DNA from 4 places in the Tepidibacter sp. Z1-5 genome. Region 4 is predicted to be linked to each of the others. Evidence: riboswitches for the same ligand, from Rfam matches in the RefSeq annotation. Region 4 holds a riboswitch; each other region holds the start of a gene.
The links. Region 4 has a riboswitch for S-adenosylmethionine ahead of WJW32_RS06620 (methylenetetrahydrofolate reductase). Riboswitches for the same ligand answer to the same signal wherever they lie in the genome.
Positions count from the first base shown of each region.

Region 1 (8,213 bases), on a different contig from region 4:
TCCTAAAAGTTATAAACTCCCGTTGGTCACACAAAGAACTTTCTTAACGGATATTCAAACGCCACAATCTAAGTTTGACAGTAAAATATTAACAAAAAAGTAGCTCATTTCAACGAGCATCATTTTTAATGTGTATTTTCTGAGATAGAGTAGATTCAAAATTAACTACATCAATAAATTGTTGTAACCTTCAATAAATATCTTTATAGCAAAATATAAAAATAAGATGGAAGATAATACAGAACAACTACGCATTAACTTTAAACCTATATGTCTAGACCCTCTAGAAGATAAAAAAGCAATGAATGTAGACCAAATTTCAGAAGCAACAAAAAATCCTATGAAAAATAATGAAATAGAACTTTTTCCATTCGTATTCGTAGAAGCAATTACACTTCCTCCAATTGTAGCGAACCATAAAATAGAAGAGGGAGAAGCTAAAGCTAAAGCTATTCCATATAAAAAATCCTTAGTGCTTGCAACGGAAATATTTTCTTTATTTTCAATTAGTTCATTTATTTCTTTTGGTTTTATTACCAGTCTAATCATATTAAAACACATATATAAAAGAATTAGAGTCCCACCAATCCAGAAAAACCATCTAAAGAAAATATTATCTAATACTATTGAGAGTCCGAATAAGGAAAGAACTGCGTAAATCATATCTCCAACCCCTGCGCCTAATCCAATAAACAGTGCTGGAACAAATCCCCTTTCTATACCATTTTTGATTGTAGCTACATTCACTATCCCTAGATCTAAGCATAAAGAAAGTGAAAGTAAAAAACCTGTTATAAAAATTGACATATTAATCCCCTTTCTAAAAATTGATAACTGAAACTGCTTATATTATAATAGAAAAAGGATGATTTTTCCTTTATGATTGATACTATTTTTAAGGTGAAGTCATTTCAAATAAAACGAAAAAGGGAGTAATTTATATCAAATGAAAATAGACAATACAGATATCAAAATTTTAATGGAACTTCAAACCGATAGTCGCTTATCTATTAGAGAATTATCTAAAAGAGTGAATCTATCTCCTCCTTCAGTAACAGAAAGAATAAGAAAATTAGAAGATAGAGGAATAATTGAAGGGTACACTATAAAAATAAATAAGAAGGCTTTGGGTTTATCTATACAGTGTATTATTCAAATTGATCTTCGAAATAATAAATTCGAAAAGTTTAAAGAATTGATTTATAATCATCCGCGTGTAGTTTTTTGCTATAGGATAGCTGGTCCATCTTGTGTACTTGTAAAGCTAAGTGTAGAATCTATTTCAGAAATTGAAGAGTTCGTTGACTTCATTTCAGCTTTAGACTCTACTACATCTACTCATATTATATTTTCAGAAGTTCCTATAAATGAAAGTGTGGGGAAATTTTTTTCTGATTTTTAAATACTTTAATACTTTTTAAGAGAGTTTGTAAAAGTGGGTTTGATAAATTTAATAAAACTAAAACTATCTATAAAAATATAGTTGCATTTACGGTATTTTTATAGATAGTTTTTGATTACCCACATAACTCCCAAAGGAGCTACGATTTTATTTTATAATTTATAAAATTAATGTATTAAAGTGAAGTCAATATTTTTATCCAGTTATAAAATAACAAATTAGAATGACCTCTCCATTTGACAATAGGATTATTATTTGGATTATCATCTAAAAAATAGTTTCTAGGAATTTGTACATCTATATTTTTATCAATATCTCTTTTGTACTCATTATATAAAGTATAAGAATCATACTCAGAATGACCAGTTACGAATATATTTTTAAAATCCTTAGACTTTATTATATATATTCCAGCCTCATCTGATTCGGATAATATTTCAAGATCATCTAAATCTTCAACATCCTCCTTTTTTGTGTATGAGTACCTAGAATGTGGAGCAAAAAATTCATCATCAAATCCATTTAATAATTTTGAATATGAATTATTTGACTTATGAGAAAAAACACCAAAAACTTTTTCATCTAAACTGTATTTCTTAATTCCATAATGATGGTAAAGTCCTGCTTGGGCTGCCCAGCATATATGAAAGGTAGATTTTATATTTTTATATGAATAATCCATTATATTTTTAAACTCATTCCAATATGCAACATCTTCAAAATCTAAATGTTCAACTGGAGCTCCAGTTATAATCATACCATCAAAGTATTCATCTTTTATTTCATCAAAAGTTTTATAAAACATATCTAAATGTTCTTTAGAAGTGTTTTTAGATATGTATGTTTTAGTTGTTAAAAAAGTTATTTCTATATAGTGATTACTAAATCCAAGGACACGAAGAAGTTGAATTTCAGTTTCTAATTTTGTAGGCATTAAATTTAAAATAAGTATTTTTAACGGTTTTATATGTTTATTAAATTTATACTTATTTATTAAACATATACCTTCATAAGTTAAAATATTGTATAAAGAAGTATTTTGTGGTATTAAAAGAGGCATTTTATATCACTCCTCTAGGCACTTAAAACCATTAAAGAATTTATTGTATTAACTTCTTCTAACTTAAGTAATTTGTCTAATATTTCATTTATATATTTTTCGTATTCAGATTTAACTACTACAAGAATTTGACTAGTTTTTTTATTGATTTCCAAATCTATATTTTTGAAATGTTCAGTTAATTCAGCTAGGATTTTATGTGAGTTTTTATAGTTGATTTTTATATACCAATCACATTTTTCACTAGAGTTATTTTTAATCAGAGCTTTTTCATAGTTAAATAAGAAAGAATCTTTTTTATTTTGAATACAGTCTATTATATCTGAGTATATTGCTGTAGCAGTTGGAAGTTTTCCAGCACCTTTTCCTGTAAATATAAGTTTTCCCACACTATCCCCTTCTACTATAATAGAGTTATATTCATCATCTATTTTTGCAAATTCAGAATCTTTATTTACTATAACAGGTCTAACACTTGCATAAACTTTATCATTTTTGAAATTACTTATGCCTAAAAGCTTAATAACTCCTCCTAACTCATTTGCTTTTTTTATATCCGTCTCAGTTATATTATAAATTCCTTCAACCTTAAAATCTTCCCAATAAACTTTCTTTTCATAAGCTATAGTAGAAAGAATCGAAAGTTTTCTTGCACTGTCGTATCCATTAATATCAGAAGAAGGATCAGCTTCTGCAAATCCAAGATTCTGAGCTGTTTTTAAAGCATTAGAGTAAGAAGTTTTTTCTTTATTCATTTTTGTTAAAATGAAATTTGTGGTTCCGTTTAGTATGCCTTTTATACTTTTGATTTCATTACTTACTAAGTAGTTTTTGATATTTTTAACTATAGGTATACCTCCACCAACACTTGCTTCAAAATAAAGTTTTACATTATTTTCGTAAGCAATTTCTAAAAGTTCTTCTCCATGTCTTGAAATTAAATCTTTGTTTGCTGTGATAACGTGTTTTTTATTTCTTAAAGATTGTTTTATATATTCATAAGCTGGGGTTATTCCACCAATTAGCTCTATAACTATATCTATGTTTTCATCAAAAACATCTTCAATTTTATTTGTTATAATACTATGATTTTTATCATCCTTATGCTTATCTAGATTCTTAACCAAAATTTTTGATAGTTTTATATTATTATTGTTTTTATTAATAAGCTCACAAACACCAGAGCCTACAACTCCATTTCCTAAAACAGCTACTGAAATCATTAACATCACCTCGAATTATATATTGTTTAAAGCATTATCAAAATCTTTTATTATATCATCTATACTTTCAATTCCAACTGAGACTCTAATCAAATCAGGTGTAACGCCTGCATTCAATTGATCTTTCTCACTTAGTTGACGATGAGTTGTACTAGCTGGGTGAAGTACACTAGTTCTAGTATCTGCAAGATGAATTACTAGTGCAGAAAGTTGTAAATTCTTCACAAAAGATTTGGCATCATCAATTCCACCTTCAATACCAAAGGTTAGAATTCCGCTTGCTCCTTTTTTAAGATATTTTTTTGCATTATCATAAGTTTTACTATTTTTAAGATAAGGATAGTTAACCCATTTTACCTTTTCGTGTTTTTCTAAAAAGTTAGCCAATTTTAATGCATTTTCACTATGTCTTTGCATTCTAAGGTGAAGTGTTTCAACTCCAAGATTAAATAGAAAAGAGTTGAAAGGACTTAAACAAGTTCCAAAATCTCTAAGCAGTTGAACTCTAAGTTTGGTTATATAAGATAGATTATTAAATTTCTCTACATAACTAATTCCGTTATAGGTTGGATCGGGTGATACGAATTCATCGAATTTTCCGCTACTCCAATCGAAATTTCCACCATCTACAATAACCCCTCCAACACTAGAAGCATGACCATCTATATATTTAGTAGCTGAATGAACTACTATATTAGCACCAAGCTCAAGGGGCTTCAAAAGGTATGGTGTAATTAGAGTATTATCTACAATAAAAGGAACTTTTATTTCTCTAGCTATTTGGGAAAATTTATCAAAATCTAGAATGTTAAGTCCGGGATTTCCGATGCTTTCACCAAAAACTAATTTAGTATTTTCTTTTGCATATTTTAATATTGCTTCTTTAGGTAAATCAGGATCAATAAATGTAACTTCTATTCCAAATTTTTTAAGTGTTGAAGAAATAAGAGTAAATGTACCGCCGTATAAAGTAGATGAAGCTAAAATATGATCTCCATTTGTACATATATTTAAAATAGCTAAAGCTGTAGCACTTTGACCAGATGATACAGCTACTGCGCCAGAACCACCTTCTAAAAGAGCTATTTTTTCTTCAAAAGCAGCAACCGTTGGATTACTTATTCTAGAATACATATGACCATTTTCCTTTAAGTCAAATAAAGCTGCAACATGATCTGGGTCTTCATATTTGTATGTTGTACTTTGTATTATAGGTAGTATCCTAGGTTCTCCTGGTTTTGGATTATATCCTCCTTGTACACAGAGTGTTTCAAAATTCAAATTACTTTTTTTCATTTTTAGTCCTCCTTTTAAAATTTTAATTTTAAAATGAGAAGAATAAAAAAAACAACCATTTCTATAGTCTTTGAGAAATGGTTGTTAGATTACAATAGTTATATATAACTACTTTATTCCCTCATCTCTCAGTAATATTACTGCAGGAATTAGCACATTTCTAGTAAATACTAGCTGTTGCTGGGCTTCATAGGGCCTGATCCCTCCGCCACTCTTGATAAGAGTTACTTAAAATTATTTAATTTTTTTAATTTAAAATCAATTCTAATGGAAATTTTCTAAGATGTCAATATAAAAAATAAATTTTTTAAAAATATTTATGATTGAATCAACTTGAAAAAAGACTGCTAACAATATTTTGTTAACAGTCTGAATAGTGCTCATTTTAATAAACTTTATTTCAAAATTCAAAAAAATAAGAGGAAGAAATTCCCCTTATCTTTTTTATTTATTATTTTCGATATAAGTACATATATCTCCTATGTTTTTGAAATTTTCAGCTTGCTCATCTGGAATTTCAATATCGAATTCATCCTCAAGAGCCATCATTATTTCAACAGCATCAAGAGAATCAGCTTCTAAATCAGCGACTAAAGAAGTTGATGGTGTTATAGAATCTATATCATCTACACCTAATTGATCTGCTATTATCTCTTTTATTTTTTCAAACATATTACTTACCTCCTAAAACATAATAAACTAATATTTTTAATAGTAGTTTATTACATGTTCAAAAATATTTCAATATATTTTTTTTGAGCTAAGCTAAATAACTGTAATAACTTGTACAAATATGAATATAAATATAATGAAAGTAATACTAAGGAGGAAATATATGAGAAAATTTACAGCTATATTTATATTGTACGTACTGTTTTTTTGCATGAATTTAAATATCTATCAGAATAAGTTAATGAATGACGTTAAAAATATAAATCCATATATAAGAGAGGTTAATTTTATAGTTGAAGATTTTAATAATAATCGTATTAAGCAGAATAATATAGGGGAATACGTAAAAAGAATAGACAATATAAAAAATGGCCTATCAAGTATTGAAAATAATAAATATATTGAAGCCTATATTGACTATAAAATGGTTTCCTTAGAAAAATTAAAAACAGCTATAAACAATAGATTCAATAATAAAGAAAAACTAAAACAAAATATAAATTATTATAATACATACAATAGATTGTCCCAAGATGAAATACAAAAAAAATTAAAAAAAACTCTTATAAGAGTAACAAAATTAGATGAAACCTCATAACATAAAGAAGAAGGAAATAACCTTTAATATTAATTTATGGGAGGTAATAGAATGAGTGAAAATAGTGGAAATTTATTTAGAGGCGGATTTGGAAATTTATTTGGCTGTGGCCACGATGACGATTGTGGATTTATATGGATACTATTATTACTAGTATTATTCTGCTGTTGCGATTTTGATTTTTGTGGTGATGACAATAACTTCTTATTCATAATACTAATCGGTATCATATTACTTTGCTGTTGTGATGGCGGATTTGGATGCTAAAAAGCTAGTTTTTACTAGCTTTTTTTCTTTTTTTGAGCAACGGATTCTGTTAGCACTCGTTGGCGACATTATTAATGCGTTAGCATGAAGCGGATTTTGATAAACAAAAACAAAATTTTCACATATATGCATTAACCAAATTAACCCAAAGTACATAGTATATAGAAGAAGGTATAACCTTCAAAAAAATAAGGAGGTTAGATTATGGGTTGTTTTAAAGATTTTGATTGTTGGTGGATTATAGCTTTATTTGTTTTATTCATATTCTTCCAAGATTGTATAGATGATCTGGATATATGTGATTGGATTCCGTTCTTAATATTAATATTAATATTATGTGCTTATGGCGATTGTGGAGGACATCACGGCTGCTAGGCGCTAATTAAACATTTGACATAATAAACATGCTATCGTAGTTATAAAAAAGGAGGTAAGATTATGGGTTGTTTTAAAAATTTTGATTGTTGGTGGATTATAGCTTTATTTTTCATATTCTTAATATTCCAAGAATGTATAGATGATCTTGATATATGTGATTGGATCCCATTCTTAATATTGATATTAATAATTTGTTCTTGTAACGAATTTGATTGTCACTAATATTTAAATCAACTATAATAACAAATCAATAGCTAAAAACATAGTATATATCAAGAAGGAAAATCTTTTAAAATTATAAGGAGGTAAGATTATGGGTTGTTTTAAGGACTTTGATTGTTGGTGGATTATAGCTTTATTTTTCTTATTCTTAATATTCCAAGATTGTATAGAAGATATAGATATATGTGATTGGATCCCATTCTTAATATTAATATTAATAATTTGTGCATGTAATGAATTTGATTGTCATTAATATTAAAAATATAAGTAAAGAGCTAGACTAAAATCTAGCTCTTTGTTTTTTATATAAATAAGTGATATAATTAATATTTAATAAATATAGAGAATATAAACTTTAAATAAGGAAAAAATTAAAAGTATGAGAGGAAGTGATACAATGATTACTATAAAGGATGTAGCTAAAAGAGCAGGAGTTTCTATATCGACAGTTTCAAGGGTAATCAACAATTCGAAGCCTGTAAGTAATGAAATAAGACAAAGGGTATTAAAAATAATAGAAGAAACAGGATATGTTCCAAATCCTCTAGCTAGAAGCTTAGTAACTAAGAAAAGCCAATTAATAGGAGTAATAGTTCCTGATATATCTGATTTTTTTATGGGAGAGCTACTTAATGGAATAGAAGAAGTGGGTAAGATATATAATTATGATATCATTTTATGTAATAGCTATGGAGAACCTGATGAAGAATTAAAATATATTAATCTTTTAAGATCAAAGCAGGTGGCAGGTATAATATTTGTATCATGGAAGATGAATCAAAATCATGTAGATGTAATAGAAAAAGCAAAGATACCGGCTGTATACATAAGCAAGAATGCAAGTGAATTTGATGTTTACTCTGTAAGTATTGACAATTTTGAAGCATCTTATGATATGACAAAATACTTAATAGAAAATGGAAACAAAAAAATAGCATTTATGAAATCATCTGCACAAGACAACATAATGGATTCAGATAGATATAGAGGATATAAAAAAGCGTTAAAAGAAGCAGATATAGAAATTGATGAAACGCTTATAAAAGAAGGCGATGATACTAGTGAATCTGGATATTATCTTATGAGTGAGATTCT
Region 1 is NZ_JBBMMD010000005.1:4,069-12,281, forward strand. Features, by position in the region: gene WJW32_RS01280 (LysE family transporter) at 166-807, opposite strand; gene WJW32_RS01285 (Lrp/AsnC family transcriptional regulator) at 947-1,402, shown strand; gene WJW32_RS01290 (homoserine O-succinyltransferase) at 1,578-2,462, opposite strand; gene WJW32_RS01295 (homoserine dehydrogenase) at 2,477-3,685, opposite strand; gene WJW32_RS01300 (O-acetylhomoserine aminocarboxypropyltransferase/cysteine synthase family protein) at 3,701-4,981, opposite strand; SAM riboswitch class I at 5,100-5,205, opposite strand; gene acpP (acyl carrier protein) at 5,426-5,653, opposite strand; gene WJW32_RS01310 (hypothetical protein) at 5,817-6,251, shown strand; gene WJW32_RS01315 (hypothetical protein) at 6,303-6,518, shown strand; gene WJW32_RS01320 (hypothetical protein) at 6,723-6,893, shown strand; gene WJW32_RS01325 (hypothetical protein) at 6,957-7,118, shown strand; gene WJW32_RS01330 (hypothetical protein) at 7,210-7,371, shown strand; gene WJW32_RS01335 (LacI family DNA-binding transcriptional regulator) at 7,516-8,213, shown strand, end outside.
Region 1: it holds a riboswitch for S-adenosylmethionine, as region 4 does, so the genes downstream of both, WJW32_RS01300 (O-acetylhomoserine aminocarboxypropyltransferase/cysteine synthase family protein) here and WJW32_RS06620 (methylenetetrahydrofolate reductase) in region 4, are expected to answer to the same signal.

Region 2 (8,213 bases), on a different contig from region 4:
ATATTTCTAACATCAAATTCTATGCCTAATTCATCTTTATATTTATGAGGCTGTTTTTGAATAATAATAGGATCTACTTTGTCGTGAGCTACTAGTGGTTGTCCATTTATAGCTATTCTCATTTTTTTAGAAAGATTATCATTTCCTTGACTAACTTCAGTTATCTCTACATCTACAAGTTCTGATAAGTCATCTAATAGAACATTTCTTTGGTCCCTTAAATCATTCGCATTAGAACCTCCCATTTCAGCTTGATATATCTGATCATTAAGACGCGCTATATCATTTGCATAACCATTTATTTGATTTACTGTATATTCTATAGTTGAATCTGCATCTTTTAACATGTTTTCAAATTGGGAGTGCATATGATTTATTGAATTAGTGAATGCTATAGCTCTTTCTCTAACCACTGTTCTAGTTGTTATTGATGAGGAATTTTTTGATAATTCTTCAAATGAACTAAAAAAATCATCCATAACCTTTCTTATTCCACTATCTCCCGGTTCATTCATTATTGCTTCTATTTCTTCAAGAGATTTACTTCTACAATCCCATTGTCCGTATACTGTATTTTCACCTCTGTATTTTATATCTAAGAATTCATTTCTTATTTGAGTAACATGCTTTGAGTCTACTCCAGTTCCTATCATTCCCGATCCACCTGGAGAGCTTAAAGGATTACTCTCTATTAATTCTACTCTTTGTCTGCTATATCCACGAGTATTTGCATTTGATATATTATGAGCAACAGTATTTAATGATTTTTGAGCTGCAAATAATCCTGATTTTGCTATATTTAATCCGAAAAAACTAGACATAACTACACCTTCCTTTTAATACTTTGTATCAAAAAAATTATTACCTTTATTTTTTTGTTCATTTGCAGATTTTCCATATATTTTTGGTTCCGCCCTTGATGTTAAAAGATTTATATTAAGGTCTAAGTATTCAAGTGTAATATCTAAAAGCTTGTTATTGAGGCTATTGTTATGATCAAGCTCTTTTAATACCGATCTTAGCTCATTAGCTATAGAATCCACTTCTACACTTTTTTCTTTATCTATACCTTTTATAACTTCTTTTATATTATCTATTTTTTCTATGCCAAGTTCTTTTTGTATATTAAGAGTAAGTCCCGCTCTTAACTTTTCAAGTTCTATTATTCTCTTAACATAATTCTGTTCTTTTATCATCAAGCTAGACAGTTCTTTCGCATTATTATTTATTATAAGGTCCTTCTTTTTTATAGATATTTCTAAAAGACTTTTGTTAATAAGTAATTCTTCATTTAAAACTTGTATAAATGAGTCTATCGATCTCATATTAACCTCTCCAATTCAAATCTTCTTTTATCATAGATTTTGCAAGCTTATCCTTATCGATTGTATAAGTTCCATTTTCTATTCTTATTTTTATATCATTTACCTTGTCTTGTCTTATATCTTCAACATTTTTTAATGAATCCATTGCAAATTTATATTCTTTACCCTTTTGAGATATCTCTATTTTGTCTTCTTTTAAAGAAAGTTTATTTACATTTTGAGTTTTATTAGTTTTATATGCATTCATAACTTTTTGTATGTTATTAACACCATTTATTTTCATAAAAAAACACCCCTTGATTAATCTTATGCTACTATTATCGACTAAAAGGAGTGTTTTCTTTATATAAATTTTTATTTATTATTATGAGAATGATATTTAACTTTAGGTCCTTTGCTTTCATGTAATGATTTAGCTGCTTGGGCAAGTTCTTTTTTTATTTCCGCCTTACAGACTTCACAATATCTACCTGACCTTATGCTTTTTCCACATCTTTCACATAAAAGTATAGCATTTCCATCTTCAATTATTTCTATTCTTTCTTGTTTTAAAAATTTTATTATAAGTGTTTCTGATACTCCAGTTTCCTCTGCAACCTCTTGAACAGTTGCACCTGGATTATCATATAAATACTCTCTTACTTTTTTAAAATCAGCATTATCATCAACTCTGCATTTAGAACAATAAAGTTCTCCATTTTGACTTCCAAACATTCTACCGCATTCTTTGCAATTTATAAGATTCATTTAATATTCCTCCTTTTTAATATATATTTTTACCTGTTGCAAATGTAATTACATATATTCTATTCGCTCCAGAATTTAATAATTTTTTAGATATTTCATTAACTGTAGTACCTGTTGTAAATATATCATCGACTATTAATAAATCTTTTTTATATATTTTATTCGTATTTTCATCTAAGGTAAATATATTTTTTAGTTTTTTTATTCTTTCTTTCTTGGACAACTTTGATAAAAATTGAGTATTCTTATTCCTAATAACTATATCTAATACTTCTTTTTTATTAATTTTTGATAATTGTTTAGATATAAGCAGTGATTGATTATATCCTCTTTTTCTCAACCTTTTCTTATGAAGTGGTACAGGTATAATATAATCAAAGTCTATACCTTCATATTTTAACTTATCATTCATAATTTCAGCAATATTATATGCTAGATAAGTTTTTGCTCCATATTTTAGCGAATATATAAGTTTATGAATATTGTCATCGTATTCAACACACGATAAAGCTCTTGTAAAAATATATTCATTAGTTTCACAATTTGAACATATATTTTTTTTATAAAAATCAGTTAATGGTTTCCCACAAATTAAGCATCCGTTATTTATAAAGTTTAATTTATAAAAACAATCTTTACAAAGAGAGTACGAGTTATTCTTTGCTATTGGATTTTTACATAATATACATTTTATATTTCTAGGGTATATATAATCTATAAAATCACTTATCATTCTACTAATAATCCTTCATCTTTAAATCTCGAAAGCTTAATATTAAGGTTTGAGTATCTATCATATATTTTATTATTCTTAACCATATAGTCCAAGTATTTAATATCTCCAACTAAAACTACTAATTCTTTAGCTCTTGTAACCGCTGTATATAAAAGATTTCTAGTTAAAAGCATAGGAGGAGCCCATGTTATAGGTATTATTACTACAGGAAATTCACTTCCTTGACTTTTATGTATTGTAGTACAAAAACTATGATCTATTTCATCTAGTTCATTATAATCGTATTGTGCAATTTTATATTCATCAAATAATATATATACTATTTTTTCTTCTTTATCTATATGATATATATATCCTATATCTCCATTATATACGCCTTCACCATCTTTTGTCTCATCATCATTTTTCCATTTCTTTGTATAATTATTTTTTATTTGCATTACTTTATCGCCTACTCTAAATGTCCTTTTCTGAAACTTTTCTTCTACTTTAAATTTGTCATTTGGATTTAGAACATTTTGAAGGCATAAATTCAAATTAAATACTCCAATATCTCCCTTCCTCATAGGAGACAATATTTGTATGTCTTTTAAATTATCTATTTTATAATAGTCAGGAAGTCTTTTATGTGCTAGAGTTACTATTTCTTTTAATATATCTTCTTTTTCATACTTTGGAATAAAGTAAAAATCCTTACCCTTTACGTTAAGATCTAATTTTTCACCCTTATTTATTTTATGTGCATTAACTACTATCATACTTTCTTTTGCTTGTCTAAATATTTCGTTAAGCTTTACAACCTTTATTATATTAGAATCTATTATGTCCTTTAATACATTTCCCGCTCCAACTGATGGAAGCTGGTCCGAATCACCCACTAAAATCACTCTTGTTCCAGCTTTTATAGCTTTAAGAAGGTTATACATAAGTAAAATATCTACCATAGATACCTCATCTATTATAACAACATCTGCATCAAGTTGATCATCTTCACTCTTCATAAATATTAGTTCTTCATCTTCTGATGAGTACCCCATTTCAAGTAGTCTATGTATTGTCTTAGCTTCTTTGCCAGTTGTCTCGCTCATTCTCTTTGCAGCTCTTCCAGTTGGTGCTGCTAAATATATATTCATTTTTAAGTTTTCAAATATCTTTATTATAGTATTTATTGTAGTAGTCTTTCCAGTTCCAGGACCTCCAGTTACTACCAAAACTCCTTTTTGCAAAGCTTGCGTTACTGCTTCTTTTTGATTTTTCGCAAGAGTTATATTGTCTTCTTTTTCTATTGAATATATTTCTTTATTTATATCTAACTTTAAGTCATCGAATTCATATTGAGAAATCTCTATTAATTTCTTGCAAACTCCGTTTTCGGCTATATAATATGGAATCAAATATATATTGTCTTCTACAGGACCCTTTTCTATTTGAATTTTTTGATCTAGTGCAAGCTTAAATACAATATCTTTTATGTATTCATCTTCTATTTCGAGTAATTTGGAAGCTTCTTTTATCAGTTTACTCTTAGGCAAGTAGGTATGTCCTTCACTTAAACTTTGAGTTAGTGTATATATTATACCTTGCGATATTCTATCTTTTGAATAAGGATCAATACCCATTTTTGTTGCTATATTATCAGCAAGCTTAAATCCTATCCCTCTTATATCTTCTGCTAGTTTATATGGATTTGTCTCTACTATCTGAATAGATTTATTTTTATATTTTTTATATATTTTTAGGCAGTAATTAGGCGTTATCCCATACTTTGATAAATTTATTATTAAGTTTCTAAGTTCTCTATTATCTTGAAAGCTCTTTCCTATTGTTTCAGCCTTTTTCTTTCCTATTCCATCAACTCGAGTCAGTTTTTCGGGATTCATTTGTATTATATCCAGTGTATTTAGTCCAAATGTCTCTACTATTTTCCTAGCCATTTTAGGGCCTATACCTTTTATCATTCCTGATGATAAATATATGTATATTCCTTCCTCAGATTCAGGTGTACAAGGAATAAATGAACTCACTTCAAACTGTGGTCCATACATTTTATGATTTATCCACTTTCCATCAAGTTCAATAGTCTCACCTACTGTTATAGTAGGCATACATCCTACTATTGTAACTTCATCATTTGAGTGTTCAAGGGCGGCTACTGTATATCCATTATCATCGTTTTTAAATACAATCTCAACTACCATTCCCTTTATTTTCTCCATAGCATCTACTCCTAAACAGTTATAATACTACTATTATATCAAAAAATTCACGCTTTAATATTTTACTTTCTTTATTTATCATGTTATCCATAAATTTTAATTCTATAATCTTGTATTTATAGATATGTTACACAAAATAAAATTCATGTATTTAAGCAAAAATTTTTTTTTATTTTAATAGAGGGGTAGGGTTGAATTTATGATATAAGTATTAATACTCAAAACTGTCTATAAAAATGTTAGTAAATATTTTTAGATATTTTGACTAATATAACTTAGTTTTTAGCGTTTAATAATACGTTAAGAAATTTGCGTGTCTGACCGTAGGGGAGTTCGTAAATTTTAGGATTGTTAATAAGATAAAAGCTTAGTTATATTCAAAATATCGTTGTATTTGCGTTATTTTTATAGATAGTTTTGATAACCCACATATAATCTAAGAAAGAATTATTTTAATACCCTTATTTTTGGGTTAAGCATATAAAAATAAAAGAGGCTTATTCAAGCCTCTTTCATAAAACAATTATATTATTGTAATGCTTCTTTTTTAAGTATTTCAGCCTTATCAGTTCTCTCCCAAGCAAAGTCAAAATCAGTTCTTCCGAAGTGTCCATAAGCTGCTGTATGTCTGAATACAGGCTTTTTAAGATCTAAATCTCTTATTATAGCTCCTGGTCTTAAGTCAAAGTGCTTTTTAACAAGCTCTACTAGTATTTCTTCCGAAACTTTACCAGTTCCAAATGTTTCAACCATTATAGATACAGGCTCTGCAACTCCTATTGCATAAGCTAGTTCTAATTCACATTTTTTAGCAAGTCCTGCTGCAACTATGTTCTTAGCAACATATCTTGCTGCATAAGCTGCTGATCTATCAACCTTAGTAGCATCTTTTCCTGAGAATGCTCCACCACCGTGTCTTGAGTATCCACCATAAGTATCTACTATTATCTTTCTTCCTGTAAGACCTGCATCTCCACAAGGTCCTCCTATAACGAATCTTCCTGTTGGATTAACTAATATTCTAGTATCAACTAATAATTCTTCTGGTATAACAGGGTTTATAACATGCTCTATTAAGTCTTTCTCTATTTGCTCTCTAGTCACATCAGGACTATGTTGAGTTGATATTAAAACAGTATCTATTCTTACAACCTTATCTCCATCATACTCAACTGTAACCTGAGTTTTACCATCTGGTCTTAAGTAACCTAAAGTTTTATTTTTTCTGACTTCTGATAATCTTCTTGATAATTTGTGAGATAAAGATATAGGCATAGGCATTAATTCTTCTGTCTCATCACAAGCAAATCCAAACATTATGCCTTGGTCTCCTGCTCCTACTGCTTCAACTTCATCTTTCATCTTTCCTTCTTTACTCTCTAGTGCTTCATCAACTCCCATGGCAATATCTGAAGACTGCTCATCTATAGCAAGAAGTACTGCACAAGTATCTCCATCGAATCCATATTTAGCTCTATCATAACCTATTTCTTTAATTCTATTTCTAACAACTTTTTGAATATCAACATAAGCATTTGTAGATATTTCACCTGATATTAAAACAAGTCCTGTAGTAACTGATGTCTCACAAGCAACTCTTGAATTAGGATCTTTCTCAAGTAATGCATCTAATATTGAATCCGATATTTGGTCACATATTTTATCTGGATGCCCCTCTGTAACTGATTCTGATGTAAATAATCTTTTAGCCATTTTAATACCTCCAATTTTTTATTTATATATTTTGCCCTAAAGCTATAAATTCTAAAACTCTATGCCATTAAATCTATAGATAAGAACTTAATAGCTTCTGGATTATATTCTTTTATAATAAAAAAAGTTTCTTCCGCAAAGAAGAAACTAATTTATATTTAAATTAGACCTCATCTTCCAAAGCTTCGCCTTGTAGGAATTAGCACCATTTTCCATTACTGGATGGTTGCTGGGTTTCATCGGGCCTATTCCCTCCACCTCTCTTAATAAGGTATTAAGATTCTATTCAATTAACTGACTTAGTTCATAATACTATTTTGAAATTTATTTGTCAATCATTATTTAAGTAAAAGTTAATGTAATAAATGAAACTATTATTCCAGATAATATATTACCTATAACAATTCCCAGTACAGCATCTTTAATCCTCATGTTGAAAACAGAGGCAACCATGGCTGCTGTCCATGTTCCCGTAGTCGGAAGAGGTATTCCAACAAATAGTATTATGCCCAATAATTTTCTTCTCATTATTTTGTCACTATTCTTATTTACCTTATTATCTAAGAAATCTCCAAGCTTTTTAAAATATCGGTTCTTCTTAAGCCACTTAAGTAAATCCTTAAAAAACATTATCAAAAACGGAGCTGGAATTATAGCTCCTATAACACATGCTATGTACACATATAATGGATTAAGGTTCTTAACTATTCCAATAGGTATAGCACCTCTAAGCTCAATTATAGGAACCATAGATATAATCATTAGATAAATATATTCTGAAATCATTTATACTGTCACTCCTCATTCACAAAATTCAATACCTTTATTATATATTAAAATTTAATCTTATTGTAATTGAATTTCTATTATTTTTAATATAAACTCATTGTATGGATTTAAATATTGTATACATAGTAAAAACTTTAACTTACATTATATTCTTTATAAGGTAAGTTCTTGAATGAAAGTACATATAGAGGAGAATCAAAATGAAAAAAATAATCGGGAAAGTAAGACAAGCCTGTGACGATTACAACATGATACAGGATAACGATAAAATAGCAGTAGGATTTTCTGGAGGAAAGGATAGTATAGCTCTTATATACGCACTTAAGCTATTCCAAAGATTTTCTCCTAATAAATTCGAACTAGAAGCTATAACAGTAGACCCTGGATTTGATAATATGAATTTAGATGCTGCTAAAGAATTTTTAAAAGAAATAGATGTTCCATACACTATAATCAAAACAGAAATATCTAAAATAGTATTCGATGAAAGAAAAGAATCTAACCCCTGTTCATTATGCTCCAAGATGAGAAGAGGAGCTTTAAATGAAGAAGCAAAAAAAAGAGGTATAAATAAAATAGCACTAGGACATCACCTTGATGATGGAATATCTACTCTATTTTTAAGTATGTTCTACGAAGGAAGAATTAATACATTCAAACCAGTTACATACCTAGACAGAATAGATA
Region 2 is NZ_JBBMMD010000002.1:30,963-39,175, reverse strand. Features, by position in the region: gene flgK (flagellar hook-associated protein FlgK) at 1-821, opposite strand, end outside; gene WJW32_RS00175 (flagellar protein FlgN) at 837-1,325, opposite strand; gene flgM (flagellar biosynthesis anti-sigma factor FlgM) at 1,327-1,608, opposite strand; gene WJW32_RS00165 (flagellar protein) at 1,680-2,072, opposite strand; gene WJW32_RS00160 (ComF family protein) at 2,089-2,805, opposite strand; gene recD2 (SF1B family DNA helicase RecD2) at 2,802-5,024, opposite strand; gene metK (methionine adenosyltransferase) at 5,553-6,737, opposite strand; SAM riboswitch class I at 6,905-7,010, opposite strand; gene WJW32_RS00145 (COG2426 family protein) at 7,080-7,523, opposite strand; gene WJW32_RS00140 (tRNA 2-thiocytidine biosynthesis TtcA family protein) at 7,727-8,213, shown strand, end outside.
Region 2: it holds a riboswitch for S-adenosylmethionine, as region 4 does, so the genes downstream of both, metK (methionine adenosyltransferase) here and WJW32_RS06620 (methylenetetrahydrofolate reductase) in region 4, are expected to answer to the same signal.

Region 3 (8,213 bases), on a different contig from region 4:
GAGGGATTGTCGCCTGCTATATCAATAGATCAAAAAACTACTTCAAAAAATCCTAGATCTACAGTTGGAACAGTAACTGAAATATACGATTATTTAAGATTATTATTTGCAAGAGTAGGAGAACCACATTGTCCTATATGTAATCAAAAAATAAGTCAGATGACAGTTCAGGAGATAGTAGACAAGGTATTAGAACTACCAGATAGAACTAAAATACAAATACTATCTCCAGTTATACGAGGTAAAAAAGGAAAACATGAAAAGGTAATTGAAAGAATAAAAAAAGAGGGATTTGTAAGAATTAAAATAGATGGTGAAAATTATGAGGTTACAGATGAAATAGATTTAAATAAGAATAAAAAACATAATATAGAGGTTGTAGTAGATAGAATAGTAATAAAAGAAGATATAAAAAATAGACTTAGTGATTCTATAGAAATGGCTATTAAGCTTTCGGAAGGGCTTGTTATTATTGATCTTATAGGAGATAAAGAAATGATGTTTTCTACCAAGTTCACATGTCCTGAACATGGAATAGGAATAGAAGAACTTTCTCCTAGAATGTTTTCTTTTAATAGTCCATTTGGAGCATGCACAAGTTGTAATGGACTTGGAAATATGAAAAAGGTTGATAAGGATTTGGTTGTACCTAACAAGGATTTATCTATAAAAAAAGGTGCTATAGCTCCTTGGTTCTCAGTTGGAGGAGCTGGAAGTGAAGATACTTATTATTACAAGATGGTAGAAAGCCTTGCATCAAAGTTCAATGTATCATTAGAAGTTCCATTTAAAGAATTACCAGACGATTTTGTAGAAGAATTATTATATGGAAATAATAATACTTTAGTAGAATTTGAATATGAATCAAAATTTGGAGGATATAGAACTTATCAATCAAATTTTGAAGGAGTTATAAATAATTTAGAAAGAAGATATAAAGAGACAACTTCAGAATATATGAGAGAAAAGATAGAAGGTTTTATGATCGAAAGTCCTTGCCGTACATGTAATGGTGGAAGGCTAAAAAAGGAAAGTCTATCTGTTCTTATAAACAATAAAAATATAACTGATATAACGGATATGTCTATAAATGAACTACTAGATTTTATAAATAATATAGATTTGACTCAAAAGCAACAGATAATAGCATCTGAAATATTAAAAGAGATAAAAAATAGAACAACCTTTTTACAAGATGTTGGTCTTAATTATCTAAATTTATCAAGACAAGCTGGTTCATTATCGGGAGGAGAAGCTCAAAGAATAAGGCTTGCAACTCAAATAGGTTCTGCTCTAGTTGGTGTACTTTATGTACTAGATGAGCCTAGTATTGGTCTTCATCAAAGAGATAATGATAGGCTTATAAAGACTTTAAGACATTTGACTGATATAGGAAATACACTTATAGTAGTTGAACACGATGAAGATACTATGTTTGCAGCAGATCATGTAGTTGATATAGGTCCTGGTGCTGGAGTACATGGAGGAGAAATAGTTGCACAAGGAACTGTTGATGAAATAAAAGAGTGTGAAGAATCCATAACAGGTCAGTACCTTAGTGGAAAACAAGAGATATCTATTCCTGAAAAACTTAGAGAACCAGATGATAGATATATAGAAATTAAAAAAGCGAGTGAAAACAATCTTAAAAATATAGATGTTAAGATACCTATTGGATTGTTCACTTGTATAACAGGAGTATCAGGATCTGGTAAGAGTTCGTTAATAAACGAGATTTTATATAAGGGAGTTGCAGCAAAGACTCAAAATTTAAGAATAAAGCCTGGAAAGCATAAAGAAATACTAGGAATTGATTATGTAGATAAGGTAATAGATATAGATCAATCTCCAATAGGAAGAACTCCAAGATCAAACCCTGCCACATATACTGGTGTATTTGATATGATCAGAGATATGTTCGCAATGACTAATGAAGCTAAGGCTAGAGGATACAAAAAAGGTAGATTTAGTTTTAATGTAAAAGGTGGAAGATGTGAAGCTTGTAAAGGTGATGGAATTATAAAAATAGAAATGCATTTCTTACCAGATGTATATGTTCAATGTGAGGTATGCAAGGGAGAAAGGTATAATAGAGAAACTCTAGATGTTAAGTATAAAGATAAGACAATATCAGAAGTACTAGATATGAATGTTGAAGAAGCTTTGGAATTCTTTGAGAATATACCTAAGATAAAAAGAAAGCTTCAAACCCTTATGGATGTGGGACTTTCTTATATAAAACTTGGACAACCATCTACTCAATTATCAGGAGGAGAAGCTCAAAGAATAAAGCTAGCAACAGAGCTTAGCAAGAGATCTACAGGAAAGACATTGTATATACTAGATGAACCAACAACTGGTCTTCATATAGCAGATGTAGATAAACTTATTAAGGTTCTTCAGAAATTAGTAGATGTAGGAAATACTGTTGTAGTAATAGAACATAATTTAGATGTTATAAAAACATCGGATTATGTAATAGATTTAGGCCCTGAAGGTGGAGATGGTGGAGGAATGATAGTTGCTACTGGAACACCAAAGGATGTTGCAAATAATGAAAATTCTTATACTGGAATGTTTTTAAAGAAATATTTTTAAGACTATAAATTTATAAAAATAGTGTTTAACCAAAAAATAAATGGGATTAAAATACCGCTTATGTGTTAAATATTTTTAATAAAACTAAGCATTACATCTTAATTGAATACCCTAAAAGTTCTAAACTCTCTACGGTCAGACAACGAACTTTCTTAACGGGTATTCAAACGCTGTAATTCAAGTTTTATATAAAAATATTTAAATCATTCGCTAACATTTTAATCCCATTTATTTTATAAGTGTAGTTCTTAAACTTTAAATATATTCAAATGCATATTACTTCAAAAAAGGCAATCAACTAAGCAGAAGTAGTTTCCTATTCATAATAATCATGTTTAAATATTATTCTTTTCATAAATAATACCACCTTTCTTATTTTAGAGTACTTGTTGAATGGTAATTCTTTTATAAGAATATGGTATTATTTTTTTGTCTTTTATTCTATGGTAAAAATATCGTTGTATTCGCGGTATTTGTATAGATAGTTTTTAATAACCCACAGACCCTAAAAAAATAACCCAGATTTCGTTTGTACGAAATCTAGGTAGCTACCTATATTTTAAATAAAAGTAATTTTAAAATTTAATATTTATTCATTATGTTCGACTTTAAATCGTAATACAGTTTTAAGTTTATCAGGTTGAGTTTTTCTAGCATCGGAGATATAAATCTCTCTATGAATTTTGGAACTTCGCTTTAAATTATTCTGTGTACAATAATTTTCCATAATCGAAAAACTCTCGGGTTCATCGTTATAAGAACCTAAATGTAGCATTTGAAGACAAAGTCCGTCCTCTAAACTATTAAATCTTACTTTATCAAGTAAGGGATGAGGTTTTTTCTTTTTTACAATTTCAATAACTTCTTGTGCTAAATCATCAGTTACAAAGTCCGGCTGTCTTATCATAATTGTATAAATTAATTTGCTTTTATCTAGCGTATCCAATGTTCTTGCTTTTTCTTCTAAATCCCAAATACCTTCAAGTGGAAATACAGTATAGTCAAAATATCCATCTGGTATTATGCCTTTTTTAGGTAACATTTTTAAAGCATAAGATAAGGAATATAATACCCCAATTGCTTCAGAAAAGTCTTCACTATTAGGATCACCTTTTCCATCAATCATAAAGAATTTAAAGTTTGGCACCGTAATAACTTCAGGTTTATTTTTTGGTAAATATAATTCTTTGCCTTGCTTTCTCCATTCATATTTCATCCTTATTCCTCCTTCAATATGGTATATTAGTAGTATAATATATACTACCTGACAACAGTATGTCATATTTAAATTATTAGTTATATTGTTCTATAGATTTGTTTAATCTATCTTTTATAATATTTCGAATATGTTTAGGTTCAAGTACCTCAACAAAGTATCCAAATGACATTATATATCCATATATCCATTCATTTTCAGGGAAAGATACTTCTACATTAAAACTACCATCATCATTTTCGATAATATAATCATCATCAAATTCATCATAAACTCTATACCCCATCTGCTGGTTAAATCTGAGCTTTAGTGTTACTATCAAATCACAATCTACTGTTTCGTATCCTATTGACAAATCATCAGGAGGTATTCGTTCAAATGTTTCATTTACAACTTTAATTTTTTTCATACGTGAAATTCTAAATGTACGAAAATCTTGCTTAGTCCTACAGAATCCCTGTAAATACCATGTTTTCGATTTGAAAACTAATCGTAATGGTTCAACACTTCTAATTGTTCTCTTACTATAAGAACTTATATATTCAAATGTAATTATATTATGATTTATTATTCCAGCTTTAATGTCGGTAAACTTTTGATGTTCATCTTTTTTGCTACCCCAATGAGAAAAATCTATATCAATCCAGTTATAACTATTGGGACTTTTAAATACTGCATTTAATTTATTGATTAGACTTTCGATATTCGGAGATTTAGTTAATTTTAAACTTTGAAGTCCTAATAGTATTTCATTTTGTTCATTTTCTGAAACAATAGATTTATTTAAAGTAAAATTCTCAAGCAGACTAATACCACCGCCACTACCTTTACTGGTGTATATGGGGATACCTGATGAACTTAACTTATCTATATCCCTATATATAGTTCTTGTTGAAACTTCAAAGTGTTCCGAAAGATATTTTGCTGTAACTGTACCTTTATTCAATAATATAAATATAATCTTAAATAGTCTATCTATCTGCATATTATCACCCAATAATATTATACCAATTATACTAGCTACATTTGAAATTATCTTGAGCAACAGAGTCCGTTAGAATTTGTTGGTGATATCTAACATTTTGATAACCCACAGATACTAAAATAGAAACTAGATTTGGTTTGTACCAAAGTAAATTACTGATGCTATTCAAGATGCACTTGAAAATTCTTGAAAATAATTTCTTGACAAATCTATAATATGGCTGTATTATTAATTAATAAGAAAATTAAATAAATTTTTACTTCTTATCAAGAGAGACGGAGGGAATGGCCCTGTGAAGTCTCGGCAACCTTCAAACACGGTTTGAAAAGGTGCCAAGTCCAACAAAGCTTATAGCTTTGAGAGATGAGAAGATGATGATAGTTTAAGTTGTGCTATTAGAGTCTTCTCGATTTAGGGAAGACTTTTTTTATGCATAAAAAAGTAATCACTAAATCGCTTTAGAAATATAATATTTAATTTAGTGAAGGGGTGTATACTATGAACAAAAAGTCAGGAAATCCTTGGGCATTATTGCCTTTGGCAGTGTTTTTAATTATTTTTATCGGATCAGGAATTATAACTAATGATTTTTATAAGATGCCTGTTATAGTAGCTTTTTTAATATCGGCAGCGGTTGCTTTATTTATGAATCCAAAAGAGAGTATATCTACTAAGATAGATGTATTTTGTAAAGGTGCAGGAGAAAGTAATATTATACTTATGGCAATTATATTCATATTAGCTGGAGCATTTGGAAATGTAGCAAAAGAAATGGGAGGAGTAGATGCTACTGTAAATTTAAGTTTATCTATTTTACCTGAAAATTTATTGATTGTTGGATTATTCGTTATTGCATGTTTTATATCTTTTTCAATGGGAACATCTGTGGGAACTATAGTAGCACTTGCACCAATTGCTATAGGAGTTGCGTCAAAGATATCAATACCAGTTGGATTAGCTCTTGGTGCAGTAGTTGGTGGAGGAATGTTTGGAGACAATTTATCTATGATTTCGGATACTACTATTGCAGCTATTAGAACTCAAGGTTGTGAGATGAGAGATAAATTTAAAGTAAACTTTATTATAACTTTACCAGCAGCTATTATAACTGCTCTAATTTTAGGAGTTATAACATCTGGAAATCAGCTTAGCTTAGATACTGAATATACTTATGAAATAGTTAAGGTATTACCGTACTTATCAGTATTAATAGCAGCTCTATTCGGAGTTAATGTATTTGTAATACTGGGCGGAGGAATTTTATTTGCAGGAGTTGTAGGTCTTTATTATAAATCATTTGGATTATTTGGATTTATACAGGCTGTAGCAACTGGAATATCTGGAATGGAAGATTTAGCTATGATAGCTATAATAGTAGGTGGAATTGTTGAGCTTATAAAGTTCAATGGTGGAATACAGTTTATATTAGAATTTATAAGAAGTAGAATAAAGACAAAAAAAGGTGCAGAATTTGGAATAGCAGCTATTGTGAGTATTGTAGATATATGTACTGCTAATAATACTATAGCAATAGTTATGGCAGGACCTATAGCAAAGGATATAGCAATGGAATATGATATAGACCCAAGAAGAAGTGCTAGTATATTAGATATATTTGCAGCAGCTTGGCAAGGTATAATTCCATATGGAGCACAGATATTAGTAGCAGCAGGTCTTGCATCTATATCGCCTTTAGCTATAATAAAGTATTTACACTATCCTATACTAATATTTGTATTTGGAATATTGGCAATATCATTTGGATATCCAAATCTTGAAAGTAAGGCTAAGAAAGCAAATGAAGTAGTAAGTTAGCAGATAAAAAATTCGTCTAATGCTACGCATTGACTCATGGTGCCAACAAGTCTCACGACTCTGTTGATTAAAATAGTTGTAAGTTTAGTTCATTTATCAATGTTATATACAAGTTGAAAGTAATATAATTTATTATAAAGTAAAAAAGTCTACCTAATTATAGGTAGACTTTTTTTAAATTATTCCGATTAAAAAACTAGAAATAAAATACATTATTAATAGTATTGATAAACATGCTGAGTAGTCTTTGACTCGGGTTGGAACAGACCTGTCACCGTTGGACATGTCAGAAATCACACTCCTTAATTTTAGTTACTATTATTATATTACAAAAATTATAGTTACTATTATTATATCATAAACTTAGATTTTAGGAACTATCAAATTTTGTAATATATGTATATTGAAAATATATTTTAAGCAAGGTAGTTAGTAGAAATTGTTAGCACCATGAGTTAAGTTATAGCATAGAGCGAAATTTTTGTTTTAAAATTTCTAAAAATTAATTATAATAAGTCATAAGAGGTGAAATATGTTTGACATAAAAGAACAGTTAAAGAATTTACCTAGCTCACCAGGTGTATATATAATGAAGGATAAATATAAAAATGTAATATATGTAGGAAAGGCTATATCTTTAAAAAACAGAGTAAGACAGTACTTTGTATCAAAAAATCATACTTTAAAAGTAAAGTCTATGGTCAAAAATATTTCTGAATTTGAATATATAATTACAGATTCAGAAGTTGAGGCATTGATACTGGAGTGTAATCTAATAAAAGAATACAGACCTAAATACAATGTTTTATTAAGAGATGATAAGACTTATCCATATATAAAGATAACATTAAATGAAGATTATCCTAGAGTTTTAAAGGTTAGAAAGATAAAGAAGGACAAGGCTAAATATTTTGGACCTTATACTAATATAACTGCTCTTAATGAAACTTTAGAGCTTATAAAAAATATATATCCTATAAGAACTTGTAGTATAGATATAAAAAAAGCTATACAGAGAAAACAAAGACCATGCCTTAATTATCATATTAAAAAGTGTATAGGTCCATGTACTGGAAATATTAGTAATGAAGAATATATGGAAATGATAGATGAGACAATAATGATTCTATCTGGTAAAATAGAAAACCTTAAAAAAGAACTACAAATGAATATGGAATTATGTTCGAATAATTTTGAGTTTGAAAAAGCTGCAAAATACAGAGATAAGATAATAAGTATTGAAAATATAATACAAACACAAAAGATAGTATCTACTAATGATATAAATCAAGATGTAATAGCTATGTCAAAAGTAGATGATGAAGCTTGTGTCCAAATATTTTTTGTTAGAAATGGAAAAATAGTTGGTAGAGAACACTATATATTAAAAGGTGTAATTGATAATGAAAGAGAAGAAATAATGGCTTCTTTTATAAAACAGTTTTATTCATCTGGTGTATTTATACCTCAAGAGTTAATAATAGAAGATGAAATAGAAGATATGGAGATAATAAAGAAGTGGTTAAGTGGTATTAAAAATAAAAATGTAGATATTAAAATACCTAAAAGAGGAGAAAAAAAAGATCTTGTGAATATGGT
Region 3 is NZ_JBBMMD010000019.1:4,332-12,544, forward strand. Features, by position in the region: gene uvrA (excinuclease ABC subunit UvrA) at 1-2,598, shown strand, start outside; gene WJW32_RS04390 (GyrI-like domain-containing protein) at 3,188-3,814, opposite strand; gene WJW32_RS04395 (helix-turn-helix transcriptional regulator) at 3,891-4,799, opposite strand; SAM riboswitch class I at 5,060-5,169, shown strand; gene WJW32_RS04400 (Na+/H+ antiporter NhaC family protein) at 5,298-6,614, shown strand; gene uvrC (excinuclease ABC subunit UvrC) at 7,147-8,213, shown strand, end outside.
Region 3: it holds a riboswitch for S-adenosylmethionine, as region 4 does, so the genes downstream of both, WJW32_RS04400 (Na+/H+ antiporter NhaC family protein) here and WJW32_RS06620 (methylenetetrahydrofolate reductase) in region 4, are expected to answer to the same signal.

Region 4 (8,213 bases):
GAATCGAGATACATTGCAACTGTTTCAGCATTTTTTCCTGCCAAAGCAGCTGATAACTGATATCCAGATTGATTTTTTTTCTTTGAAAAGTTTACTATGAATATCTTCAAATTGAGATATATTTGTAGCATTCATTCGCCTTAAAAGAATATTAATTTGAGATTGGTCAGGGAAACTATCCATGTTAAATAAATTTGCTGATAGTTTTTCAGTTCCGAGCTTTTCATAAATAATACCACCTTTCTTATTTTAGAGTACTTGTCGAATGATAATTCTTTTATAAGAATATGGTATTATTTTTTTGTCTTTTATTCTATGGTAAAAATAGGGGATGAAGTTTTAATTTATAATAGAGTTGCTAATATTAAAACTGTCTATACAAATGTTAGTGAATACTTTTAGATATTTTGACTAATATAACTTAGGTTTTATCGTTTAATATTCTGTTGAAAAATTTGAGTGTTTGACCGTAGGGAGTTTCTCAAATTTTAGGAATATTAATAAGATAAAATCTTAGTTATATTCAAAATATCGTTGTATTCGCGGTATTTGTATAGATAGTTTTTAATAACCCACAGACCCTAAAAAAATAACCCAGATTTCGTTTGTACGAAATCTAGGTAGCTACTTTTGGGTTAATATTTTTCCATACAACTTAGATTTCGCATACTGAATATACGTTAAGAAACTTTTTTGTCTGACCATAGGGAGTTTAAAAGTTTTAGTATGTTTAGTATGCGTAATCTTTAGTTGTATAAAAATATTGACTAAGTAGCGGTATTTCAGTAATCCTCTTTTTTCGCTTAAATCCATAAATTATTTACTTAATCTTCTCTAAAACCCCCTTAGCATATTCCTTAGCCCCAAAGAGTGACATATCTCTATAGTTTCCACACTGTATTTCATTAACTGCTGGAATTTCATCAGCTTCTACTACTTTTTCAAGACTATTTATAAGTGCTTTTAAAACAGCTTCTTCATCTATATCCCCAACTAGTATAAGATAAAATCCTGTTCTACATCCCATAGGAGATAAATCTACAACATCATCTAATTCCTCTCTTATAAATCCAGCCATAAGGTGTTCTATAGCATGAATTGATGCTGTTGGAATAGCCTCTTTATTAGGCTGAGTAAATCTTAAATCAAATTTACTTATTATATCACCTTTAGGAGTTTGAATTCTTCCACACTTTCTTACAAATGGAGCTGTAACTTTAGTGTGATCCATTGTAAAACTTTCAACTACGATATTTTTCATCTTAAATCCCCCTTTATTTTTTACATGCCCATGTTCTACAATTTGAGCATGAGTTTATCCCTTTACATATTTCTTTTTTATATCCATTTGGATAATTTCTTTCTCTTATTTGATATGACCACCCTATAATTGCTGTTACTGATTTTACAGGCTGTAATAAAAAGTTTGAGCTTACATTTATATCTTTATGCGTTTTTAATAAATCTAGTATATTTTTTTGATATCTTAAATCCCAATCTCCATATCCTGGGCTATATCTTAAAGATGAATGAACTCCTCTTAAAATATTTTTGTTTATCAAATAATTATGAAATTTATCTATTAATATCTCAACTGCATGTGAACCTAAGATATCAGCTATTGAACTTTTTTTTAACTCTGAACTAAGATATTTTTCTTGAGAGTATTTATTAAGATAATCTCCTATACTAAGAGCTATTAATGTTACCTTATGACATCCTAATAGCCCTTTTGCTAAATAAGCGCTGTCTATCTCTATTTCATCTAATGTTACCTTATCCTTTTCTATGCTTTTTATATTTATATCCTTATAGTAAATACACGGCTTTATATATTTTTTAATTTCTAAAACCTCATCTTCTAATCCTCTTAGTTCCTCTATATTCTCGCATATACTGTCTATCTCTTTATCTATATTAAAATTATATAAAACATTTACATCCATAAAATATCTCCATATATCATATTAATGAATCTACAAGCTTAACAGCACCAACTGCATCCTCACTGTATCCATTTGCTCCAGATTTTATTGCGAATTCTTCTGTAACTACTGCACCTCCAGCTATTATTTTAATATCGGGAAGTTCCTTTCTTATATAATCTATAGTTGTAGTTATTTCACTCATAGTAGTTGTCATAAGAGCACTTAAAGATATTACATCTGCCTTTTCTTCTTTAGCTGCATTTAAAAACTTATCAGCAGGCACATTCTTTCCTAAATCAATTACCTTATATCCATGTGATTTTAACATAACACTTACCATGTTTTTTCCTATATCGTGTACATCTCCTTTAACAGTTCCTATCACTATAGTTCCCTTAGTTTTAAGGTCAAAATTCAAGGTATTCTTTATGATATCAAATATCTTTTCAACTATTTCTGCACTAAGCATTAATTGTGGAAGGAAATACTCTTTGTTTTCAAATTTATTACCTACTATATTAAGTGCCTCTATAAGTCCTTCATCTATTATCTCTGATTTATCTATATTTTCATCTAAAAGTTTTTTAGTTATATCTAATGCCTTATATGATCCATTTACTATACATTTTTTAAGTTGATCTATTGATATAATGTCATTTGATTCATCTATTTCACTTTTTAAAATACTTTTTTTGCTGTTTAAATTTATATAGTTAGTTACATTCTCATCTCTATTTGATAAAACAGATGCTGCTTGATAAGAATTCATAATATTTTCATCTAATGGATTGAGTATTGCAAGGTCTAATCCATTTGAAATAGCCATAGACAAGAATGAGCTATTTAACTTGCTTCTACTTGGAAGTCCAAAAGATATATTACTAACACCTAAAACTATGTTTACATCTAATTCTTCCTTTATAATTTTTATACTCTTTAAAGTCTCAATAGCTGCTTTATTATCTGTAGATACACTTATGCACAATGGATCTATGTATATGTCTTTTTTAGGTATATTATAGTCAATGCATCTATTAACTATTTTCTTAGCTATTTCAAGCCTTTCTTTTGCACTATTTGGTATGCCATTTTCATCAAGAGTAAGACCTATAACCCCAGCTCCATATCTTTTGACTAGAGGAAGTATAGATTCAAGACTTTTTTCTTCTCCATTAACAGAGTTTACTATAGCTTTTCCATGATAATTTTTTAAAGCTTCCTCTAAAACATCTTTATCTGTGGAATCTATAGATAAAGGTGCATTTACATTCTTTTGAATCAAATTTATGAGATTTTTCATAACATATGCTTCATCTATTCCATCAACACCAACATTTACATCTATCACATGTGCTTTATTTTCGACTTGAATTTGAGCTTCTTCTTGAGCTATTAAAAAATCTCCATCTTTTATTTTTTGAGCTAGTTTTTTGTTTGCTGTAGGATTTATTCTCTCTCCTATTATTTTTGGAATATAGTTTTTACCTATCTTTACTATCTCTTCTCTACTTGAAAGTATTGATACTTGTTCTAAGTTCCTTTTTGTAGGTTTGAAATCTTTAATTCTTTTTTTTATAAATTTAGTATGCTCAGGAGTTGATCCACAGCATGAACCAAATATGTTAACTCCTATTTCAAAATATGGCTCAATTTTTTGTATAAAAGCTTTCCCATTCAGTGGATAATATATGCTGCCATCTTTTATAACAGGAAGACCTGCATTTGGTTGAACTATAACAGGTAAGGAAGTAGTTTTACATATCTTCTTAGTAACTTCTATTAATTCCTCTGGTCCTCCCGAGCAGTTTACCCCAACAGCACTAGCACCTAAAGATTCTAATACTATAGCTGCTGATTCTGGGCTAACCCCTGTTAATGTTCTATCTCCTTCATAAGTTAGTGTACATATAACCGGTATATCACATACATCCTTTGCTGCTAAAAGAGCTGCTCTTATCTCTCCTAAATCATTGAATGTTTCAAGAAGTATAAAGTCTGGATTTTTACTTGCCAAAGCATTTATTTGTTCTTTAAATATTTCATATATATCATCAAAACTATTGTTTCCTATAGGTTCTACAAATTTTCCAGTAGGTCCAACAGATGCAGCTACATATTTATTATATTTGTCAGCTATTTTTCTAGCTATTTCTACTGCTTTTGAGTTAATCTCATACACCCTATCTTCAAGGTTATACTCTTTAAGTTTTACACTGCTTCCTCCAAATGTATTAGTAGTTATAACATCTGCCCCTGCCTTTAAATATTTTTCATGTATTTTAATTACCTTGTCCGGATAATCTACATTCATAAGTTCAGGACAATGCCCAGGCTTTAATCCATCTTCCTGTAGCATAGTTCCCATAGCACCATCAAACACCAACAATTCTTCTAATATCTTAGTCATATCTATCACCCCTGTAATAATTCTAAAGTCAAATCATAATCCTTCATAGGAAATATATGAATCCCTTTTGACATGCCCTTTATATTTAAGTATGTCTCTTTTAATATATTTAAAGTCTCTTTTTTCCCACCTTTATCAAGTCTATCTATAAGTTTATTAGGAACATCAATCCCAGTAACATTGTTGTTTAGATATCTTGCAAACTTGATAGACTTTAAAGGCATAAGTCCATATAATATTGGAATGTCTATATGTTCAATTTTTTTTGTGAATTTCTCTAGTTTTTCAATATCAAATACAGGCTGAGTTTGAAAAAAGTTTACTCCACTTTCTATCTTTTGATGAAACTTATCTATCTCTTTTTCTAAATCATCACTGCACGGATTCACCACTCCTCCAATGAAAAAATCAGTTTTTTCTTCTAATTTATTTCCACTAAAATCAAATCCACCGTTTAGTTTAGATACAACTTGAGTAAGACCTATAGAGTCAGTATCAAATACCCCAGTTGCATTTTTATGATCTCCAACCTCTGGTTTATCTCCTGTTAATGTTAATATATTTTTAACCCCTAAAGCATTGGCTCCAAGTAATTCTGATTGAATAGATAGAATGTTTCTATCCCTACATGCAAAGTGAAATATAGCTTCAATGTCAAGCTTACTTTGTACTATGCTTCCTAAAGCTATAGGACTCATCCTCATGTTAGCCATAGGATTATCTGGTATATTAACTCCATCTATTAAATGTGCTAGCTTTTGTATCCTATTTATTTCAGATTCTGAACTACCAGACTTTGGTGGTTCTATCTCTATAGTGGTTACAAATTCTTTTCGTTTAATTTTTTCCCTTAATTTTTTCATATTAATCCTCCCTCTCTTATTAAGTTTAAAGAGATAAGAATCCTAAATAAAAAAACCTCTTTCGACTGAAAGAGGTTACAATTCATAGAAAGCTTATCTTTCAGCTAATTAGCTGCTGGATTTAGCACCGATGCACATTCGTGCCGGTTGCCGAGACTTCACTGGGCCAGATCCCTTAGTCTCTCTTGATAAGAGTTTATTTTGTTTTTTTACATACTATATCATCTTGAAATATATGTCAAGCTTTTTTCTGAATATTTAATGCTTTTTAATATTCATATATATCCTCAAACTGTAACTTATAAAGATCACTATAAATTCCTTCTCGATCTATAAGTTCATCATGACTTCCACATTCCGTTATTCCATCATTAGTAAGAACTATTATCTTATCTGCATTCTTGATAGTAGTAAGTCTATGAGCTATAACTAATGTCGTTCTATTTCTAGATAAATCATATAAAGATTTTTGGATAATTCTTTCTGTTTGAGTATCAAGTGCAGATGTAGCCTCATCTAGTATTAAGATAGGTGGATTTTTAAGGAATATCCTAGTTATAGCAATTCTCTGTTTTTGACCTCCAGATAGTCTAACTCCTCTTTGACCAATATAGGTATCGTATCCATTTTCAAGATTTATTATAAACTCATGTGCATTAGCTTTTTTAGAAGCTTCTATTATTTCTTCATCTGTTGCATCATACTTTCCATAAAGTATATTTTCTTTTATAGTACCTGAAAATAAGAATACATCCTGCTCTACAACTCCTATATTTTTTCTTAAATCCCTTATCTTCATATCCTTTATATTTACTGAATCTATCTTTATAACTCCATTACTTACCTCATAAAATCTAGGTATTAATCTTAAAAGTGTAGTCTTTCCTGCACCAGAAGGCCCTACTATTGCTATAGTTTCTCCAGACTTAACACTCATATTTATTCCTGTAAGTATACTTTTGTTGTTATTGTATCCAAATCCTACATCTTCAAATTCTATATTACCTTTTAATTTATCAATATTTATTGCATCTTGCTTTTCTTGAATTTCAGTCTTTATTTCCATAACCTCCATAAATCTTGCAAAACCTGCCATACCTCTTTGATAATTTTCGATTAATGTAGTTATCTTTCGTATAGGCTGTAAAAACATAGATACATATAATAAAAATCCTATTAAATCACCTATTGTAAATTCATTATTGTATATAAGATATGATCCATACATTAGTACGACAAGATTTATAATGTTTGAAAAAAATGTTATTCCGCTAAAAAATTGTCCTAATACCTTATATGATTTTTGTTTTGTTTCTTTAAAGCTTTTATTTCCTAAATCAAATTTATATTCTTCATATTCTTCATTGTTAAAAGCTTTTACAACTCTTATACCAGATATAGAATCCTCAGCTTGAGCGTTTATCTCTCCGATCTTAACTCTTAAATCTCTAAATGATTTTTTTAACTCTCTGTTTTTAATAATTGTGAATGTAAGCATTATAGGCATTATAGAGAATATTACTAAAGTCATTTTCACATTTAGTGTAATCATTATACAGAATGATCCTGCTAGCGTAACGAATGCTATAAATAAATCCTCTGGTCCATGATGGGCAAGTTCTGATATTTGATTTAAATCGTTTACAAGTCTTGACATTATCTGTCCAGTCTTTACGTTATCAAAGTAAGAAAATGAAAGCTTGTTTATATGTTTAAAAAGTTTTCTTCTCATGTCGTACTCTATTCTAACTCCTAAAGTATGCCCCCAATAATCTACTATGAACTGAAGTATAGCTCTTACTATATATAGCGTTAAAAGCAATATTCCAAAGTATATAATTCTTTGTATATTCCCACTTGGTAATAAATCATCTATTATTTTTTTCGTTAATACGGGGAATACAAGGTTCATTAAAGACATTATAAATGCACACGTAAAATCAAGTGTAAATAAAGCACGATGAGGTTTGTAGTACTTGATAAATTCTCTTATCATCCAATCACTTCTTTCTTAAGTTTCACTTTATTCTATTATAGTTTATTTTTCTAAATCTTCACTATATTTATTCAAGATTTTTCCTTTGAAATTTTTTTATATTATCGTAAAAGAAGTCTATACTAAGAAAGTAAAGGATATTATTTATTTAAATCCATTTTAAATTTAAGAACTGTACTTACAAAAATGAAGGGTATTAAAATGTTAGAGAATGATTTAAATGTTTTTATATAAAACTTGAGTTACAGCGTTTGAATATCCGTTAAGAAAGTTCGTTGTCTAACCGTTAGGGAGTTTAGAACTTTTAGGATATTCAATAAGATGTAACTCTTAGTTTTATTAAGAACTTTAATACATTCACGTTATTTTAATACCCTTCATTTTGGCATTAAGATGTATATTTCCCTTATAAATCTCTTCTTTGAAATTTTCTAACAGCTAATATCAGCATAACTAATATATACACTAAAATATAAATCATCATAGCAACACTTGGTTGAGTTTTGGCACCCACAAAACTGCTTATACTCAGATTCAATCCAGATGATGTTGTAAATAAGAGAGAAGAAGCTTTTTTCTGAATTATATCAGACGGTATTATGAGACTAGTTATAATACCTGTGTTGCTTAAGGCTTGTTTTGTATTTTCAATAGTAATAACTCCAGAGATTTGCTCTAAAAAACCACCTATCATACCGAAAAAATACATTATAAGTAATGTAATTCCAGATGCCATTGTTGACATAGAGCAGCTAAAGAATATTCCTATTGATGTAAGCAAAATTGGTAAAAGATACAGTGCTAACAATGATTTTAATATAGATTCAAATGCTAGATTAACTATAAATCCTTTTCCAAAAAATATATTAAGTTCTATTATCCCCAAATAAAAAAAGGTAACATAAGGTATTAGTACTAATAATATTCCTATATATTTTCCTAAAACTATTTCATATCTTTTTATGGGCTTTGCTAGTATAGCATCGTATGTTCCATTGTCTATCTCAGATGAAATAGCT
Region 4 is NZ_JBBMMD010000026.1:14,725-22,937, reverse strand. Features, by position in the region: gene WJW32_RS06640 (hypothetical protein) at 1-131, opposite strand, end outside; gene WJW32_RS06635 (S-ribosylhomocysteine lyase) at 821-1,261, opposite strand; gene WJW32_RS06630 (hypothetical protein) at 1,275-1,946, opposite strand; gene WJW32_RS06625 (homocysteine S-methyltransferase family protein) at 1,963-4,335, opposite strand; gene WJW32_RS06620 (methylenetetrahydrofolate reductase) at 4,341-5,198, opposite strand; SAM riboswitch class I at 5,289-5,393, opposite strand; gene WJW32_RS06615 (ABC transporter ATP-binding protein) at 5,467-7,194, opposite strand; gene WJW32_RS06610 (ABC transporter permease subunit) at 7,601-8,213, opposite strand, start outside.